DNA from 2 places in the Polycladomyces abyssicola genome. Region 2 is predicted to be linked to the other one. Evidence: predicted binding sites of a transcription regulator. Region 2 holds the regulator's gene; the other holds the start of a gene.
The links. The regulator Rex, encoded in region 2, represses fermentation and respiration genes when NADH is low (regulators of the CRP and FNR family bind a similar motif). The targets are predictions, from matches to a motif close to TTGTGAAATATTTCACAA.

Region 1 (3,142 bases), 740 kb from region 2:
GTGGCGCTCACCTTTGATGACGGACCGGATACATACTACACGAAGCGGGTGTTGGACATCCTGAAAAAAGAAGGGGTCCACGCCACCTTTTTTGTTACGGGGAAAAATGCCCAAGCACATCCGGAGATGATCCGGCGAATTCTCCAGGAAGGACATGTGTTGGGCAACCATTCTTGGAATCATCCCGATTTGACCCGTTTGACCCCGAGTCAGGCGGTAGCACAGATTGAACGGACCAATACCGTCATTTTCAATTTGACGGGTATGCGTATGCTGTTGGTTCGTCCGCCGTACGGAAAGCTGAATGATCAGCTCGAACAGCGGTTTCATCAGCTGGGATACACCATCGTCAACTGGAGTGTGGATACCCGCGACTGGGCGGGTACGCCGACGGCCAAAATCATGCGCTATGTACAGAACCAGACGGGACCGGGCGGCATCATCCTGCAACACTCGGCGGGAGCGCCCGGACACCTGGACAACACGATCAAAGCGTTGCCGCATATCATTCACTACCTCAAATCACACGGCTACGAAATCGTGACGATACCCGAGTTGCTGGCCAAACCGGCTTATGTCGGCATCAGATGAACATAAACACCCCATGCTACATGCATGGGGTGTTCACATTTTTGCTCTTTCAATCGCTTTTGCATTTCCAGCCCCATTTTTTCAGCAGTCGGATCAGCTGCTCCTTTTCCTCTATCGACAAGCCGCGACTGAGCCCGGTGCAGTTTTCGGTATGGTGCGGTATAATAATTTCGAATTGAATGGTATCAAAATTGAGAAAAATGCATGAGGAGGAACACGTCGGATGACCCTCAGCGTGAAAGAAGCCATTGAAAGCCGGCGCAGTATTCGAGAGTACGAACAAAAGCCCATTCCGCGTGCAGATTTGCAGGAGATCCTGTGGTTGGCCCATTTGGCTCCCAGTGCGTGGAACGTACAACCGTGGCGCTTGATCGTCGTGACCGATCCGGAATTGAAATCACAGTTGCAAGAGGCGGCCTACGGACAAAAGCAGGTTGGCTCGGCTCCCGCCGTCATCGTGGTCACCAGCGATATGGAGGATGTACTCCAACACCCCCGGGAATTTGCACACCCCAACATGCCGCCCGAAGCGGTGGACCGGTTGGAGAAAACCATCTTGGATACGTTCGGATCGCAAAGTGTAGAACAACGTGGAGCATGGGGAGCGGCTCAGACATATATCTTTTTGGGATTCTTGCTCATTGCGGCGAAAGGAATGGGATACGACACCTCCCCCATGCTCGGGTTTGACCCCGTCAAGGTGCGACGGCTTCTCAACCTGGCGGATCACGTGCAAATTCCCGCTTTGGTGGCGATCGGCAAAGGTGCTGAACCTGGCTATCCCCATCACCGCCATTCTCTGGATCGCATTGTGACGTACCGTTAATATTCCCCAATCTCATTATCCAAGGTCGATCCTCTTTGCACGGGATCGCCCCTCTTCGTATGTGCCATTTTTTCATGAAAAAACCGGGTTCCCATTAAGGGAATCCGGTTTTCGTTACTTCCGGCAGGCAAGTCGACTGTATACACTATCGAATTGGATCCTGCCCAAAAGTTGAGAAAAGAAGCTGTATCCAATCCTGATAGAACCAGGTGTGTATGATTTTAGGTAATTTATCCCATATATGTGACGTTTTTATCGACAAATGGTGGCTGATTTGTTTCATCTTGTTGAAATTCATTTGAATTCGAGCTGAAACCGGGGACTGCAAGGGATAGGATTTGATATGATGGGATGGAATCAAAATCCTTTACAAAGCCCTAACATATCCTGAAACACCCTAAAATTACCGGTTATTACCGGAAACCAACCGAAAGTGAAGGAGCATCGGCGAAACCTTGGGATCGACTTATGTGAAAAGTTGAACAATTTTGCGCTGATGCGGGAAAGGGGATAACGACGATGGAGCCATTTCGCAAACGTTTACGTCAATGGCTGACACTGATCGGCTTGTCGGCGGTGTTGCTGCTGGCGGGCTGCAGCCGTGAACAATATGTGGTACTGGATCCGAAAGGCCCTATCGCGAAACAACAATATGATCTCATCGTTTGGTCGTTCGGATTAATGTTGATCATCGTTTTGGCGGTATTTGGGATTTTTGCGTACGTGATCATCAAATACCGGGCCAAACCGGAAAACAAAGGCTACGAACCGCCGGATCAGGAGGGCAGCAAGCTCCTTGAGACGGTCTGGACGTTGATTCCCATCGTAGTCGTCATCGCATTGGCGGTTCCCACGGTGAAGGCGACATACGGCTTGGAAAAACAGCCTTCCAGTGACAAACCGCCGATCACCATCAAGGTGACGTCGGCGGATTGGAAATGGATTTTCCGCTATCCCAAGGAAGGAATTGAGACGGTCAACTACGTGACAATTCCCGCCGATACACCGGTCAATTTCGAGATGGACGCGGTGGGACCGATGAACTCGTTTTGGGTTCCTTCACTGGGCGGACAGGAATATACCATGCCCGGCATGGTGATGCATCTGTGGTTGCAGGCGGATCAACCCGGTGTGTACCAAGGGAGAAGTGCCAACTTCTCCGGTAAGTATTTCACCCACATGACCTTTGACGTCATCGCCAAATCGCCTGCGGATTATGACAAATGGGTTCAGCAGGTGAAGAAAACCGCGCCGAAACAAACGGAAGAGCAGTATCTTCAGTTGTTGGAGCGTGGTTTGGCGAAGAAAATGACCTTCTCTTCCTATCCCAAAATTGCCGATCAAGCGGGATTGATTGGGGAAGTCAAAGGCATCCGGGATAAGATGAACGGGCCGAAAGAGCCTGACACCGGAACGATGCACCATCACCATCACGCCCACTGAGGGAGAAGGAGGATTGGCAAGTATGGGATTTCATCTTCCCAAGAACTTTTTGGTGACCGGCGAACCGATGATTGTTGTCGCCGAAGTGTTGAGCGTGCTCACTCTCGCCGGGATCATTTTCGTCTTGACTTACTATAAGAAATGGAAATGGCTGTGGGACGAATGGCTGACGACCGTTGATCACAAAAAGATCGGGATCATGTACATTATGACGTCCCTGTTGATGTTGTTCCGCGGGGGCGTGGACGCCTTGCTGATGCGGACGCAGTTGGCTTTGCCCAA
Region 2 (3,142 bases):
TAGATATCGTATCACGGATTGACGGTTTGCTTCGGGTGGATGTACCGACGTTAACAGCGATCAACCGTGTGGAACATGTCGTTCTATCCACGTTGAAAACGCACACGCCTGTCCGGAAGGGACAACAGGTGGCCGCAGCCCGCGTGATCCCATTGGTGGTGCCGGAAAGCCGTATCAAGCAAGTGGAGACGATTGCCGGTCGGCAGGAACATCCCGTGCTGGAGGTGTTGCCCTTCCGTCCGCACCGGGTCGGTGTGGTGACGACCGGAAGCGAGGTGTATCATGGTCGGATTCAGGATGGCTTCGGTCCGGTCGTACGAGAAAAGGTGGAACAGTACGGTTCCAAAGTGATCGGGCAGACATTTGCCGATGATGACAAGGAGATGATCGCCCAACAAATCCGCGCATTTGCCGATCAGGGGGCCGACTTGATTCTCGTCACCGGCGGTATGTCGGTCGACCCGGACGACCGTACACCGGGTGCCATTGCGGACCTGGGAGCTGATATTGTCAGTTACGGTACCCCGATGTTGCCCGGGTCGATGTTGTTGATTGCTTACTACCGCGGGATTCCGCTGATGGGGCTTCCCGGATGCGTGTTGCACGATCCGTTCACTTCGTTTGACGTCTTTTTGCCTCGTATCCTGGCGGGTGAGAAAATTACGCGGGAGGATATCATCACATTGGGCCACGGTGGCTTACATGCGTGTTAATCTTGCAGGTGAAATGGCTCCGTTGTATGATGTTGATAGCAACACTTTGTGAAATTTGACACGATCGGCAAATGAGAACACACGGTCTCAGCGGACCGTTCGGGTATGGAGGCGAAAATGGCTGATCAGAAGATTCCCCAAGTAACCGCGAAACGGTTACCCTTGTATTACCGGTATTTGGAGAAGTTGCACGCCATTGGGAAGCAACGTGTGTCTTCTGCCCAGCTGAGCGAAGCCTTGCAGATCGACCCGGCAACCATTCGACGTGATTTTTCGTATTTGGGAGAGTTGGGAAAGAAGGGATACGGGTACAACGTCAATTATCTGCTTCAGTTTTTGCGGGATTTCCTCAAGCAGGACGAAGTAACCAACGTGGTTCTGGTCGGTGTCGGTAATCTGGGCACGGCGCTGTTGCGTTACAATTTCTACCGCAGTCACAATACCAAGATCGTAGCGGGATTTGATATCGATTCCAACAAAGTGGGTAAGGAGATTGACGGCATCCCCATTTTTTCGATCGATCGTTTTGCGGAAGTGAAGGATTTGCACAATGTCGAGGTAGCGATCCTGACGGTGCCGGCCAATGTCGCCCAGCAAGTCACGGACCGCATGGTAGCAGCGGGGATTCGGGGGATCTTGAACTTTACGCCTGCTCGGTTGACGGCGCCACCCAGTGTACGGATCCACCACATCGATTTGACCACAGAATTGCAGACCCTGATCTACTTCCTGAAAAAATTTCCGCCTGAAGAAGATCGCGAAACCCCATCCGAAGACCACCTGTGAAAACAATACGGATGAAATCAGTGAGGGAAGGTTTGACCAATGATGGATGATCAGACTCAGCCGTTGACGGAGCACTTGGCCGAATTGCGCAAACGGATCATATGGGTATTGATATTCTTTTTCATCTTTTTGGTTGTGGGGTTTCTATATGCCGGGTCGATAATCGAGTGGGTGAAAAAGGATGTTCCCGACAACATCTCGTTTCATATCTTTTCACCTGGTGAGGCGTTTCGCATCTACATGGGATCGGCCTTTCTCATCGCGGTGATCTTTACGCTGCCCGTTGCGCTCTGGCACATTTGGAGATTTGTCGAACCTGGTTTGCGTCCGCGCGAACGCCAAGTGACACTCAGCTACATTCCACTGGCGATCCTATTGTTTTTCGGTGGTTTGCTGTTTGCCTATAAGGTGATTTTTCCGTATGTGATCGGGTTTTCGGCCAATTTGACGCGAGAGTTGGGGGCACAGGAGACATACGGGCTGTATGATTATTTCCGGTTCATGTTCAACATCGTCTTTCCGATCGCGTTTTTGTTTGAGCTGCCGATTTTGGTTATGTTTTTGACGCGGCTCTCCATCATCACGCCTGCATTTTTGCAGAAAGCCCGCCGGTTTGCCTATTTGGCGTTGGTAGTGTTCTCCACTTTGATTTCGCCGCCGGATATTGTCACCAACATCTTGATCGCCTTACCGATGATTGTGCTGTATGAGATCAGTGTGGTCATCTGCATGTGGGTGTACCGGCGGATGCAACGGGAGGCGGAAGTGGAGATGGAAAAGAACGATGACAGTGAGCCGACGGCATAACCATCATGGGGGAACGACCGATTGATTACGTTAACCCGATCACTCGAGGATATGCTGGGGAGGCGGGAAAGGACTTTTCACGCTTCTCGTCTGCATCATTGGATCAGGTCTGCCCTCAGCGGGTGCGTGGCGAAAGTACACGCCGGCGACCCGCTTTTTTTGTGCCCGGAATCGGGATATTTACAGTGGTTTTCCACTCCCGTTCAAAATCAATTTTTTTACAATTGAGGTCTTGCAAAATGGGTATCATATGCATATCATTATAATTGGTGTTAGCACTCATTTTGGTTGAGTGCTAACAAACCCCGACAAAATGCGCTCGTGAAGGAGGGTGTTTCCCATGATCAAACCCTTGGGCGATCGCGTGGTAATTGAGGCGATCGAAAAAGAAGAAAAAACGGCCAGCGGTATCGTGTTGCCGGAAACGGCGAAAGAGAAACCGCAAGAAGGAAAAGTTATCGCTGTGGGTACCGGTCGTTATGAAAACGGCGAAAAAATCGCGCTGGAAGTGAAAGAAGGCGACCGCGTGATCTTCTCCAAATACGCGGGAACTGAAGTAAAAGTGGGAGATAAAGAATATCTCATCTTGCGTGAAAACGATATCCTGGCGATTGTGGAAGAGTAAACCGGCTTGACAACATCTTACTGAAATAAAACCACCCTACATATAGGAGGGGGAAGCGATCATGGCGAAAGAAATCAAATTTAGTGAAGATGCGCGTCGTGCGATGTTGCGCGGTGTGGACGCGCTGGCGAACGCTGTGAAAGTAACCTTGGGTCCGAAAGGACGTAACGTGGTACTGGAGAAAAAATTCGGTTCTCCGCTCATCACCAAC

Region 1: the regulator Rex is predicted to act here: its motif matches at 1,886-1,903, upstream of qoxA (cytochrome aa3 quinol oxidase subunit II).

The regions. Positions count from the first base shown of each region.
Region 1 is NZ_AP024601.1:1,084,238-1,087,379, forward strand. Features, by position in the region: gene KI215_RS05470 (polysaccharide deacetylase family protein) at 1-591, shown strand, start outside; gene KI215_RS05475 (nitroreductase family protein) at 815-1,417, shown strand; gene qoxA (cytochrome aa3 quinol oxidase subunit II) at 1,937-2,860, shown strand; gene qoxB (cytochrome aa3 quinol oxidase subunit I) at 2,883-3,142, shown strand, end outside.
Region 2 is NZ_AP024601.1:341,183-344,324, forward strand. Features, by position in the region: gene KI215_RS01790 (molybdopterin-binding protein) at 1-713, shown strand, start outside; gene KI215_RS01795 (redox-sensing transcriptional repressor Rex) at 831-1,499, shown strand; gene tatC (twin-arginine translocase subunit TatC) at 1,539-2,306, shown strand; gene groES (co-chaperone GroES) at 2,647-2,931, shown strand; gene groL (chaperonin GroEL) at 2,993-3,142, shown strand, end outside.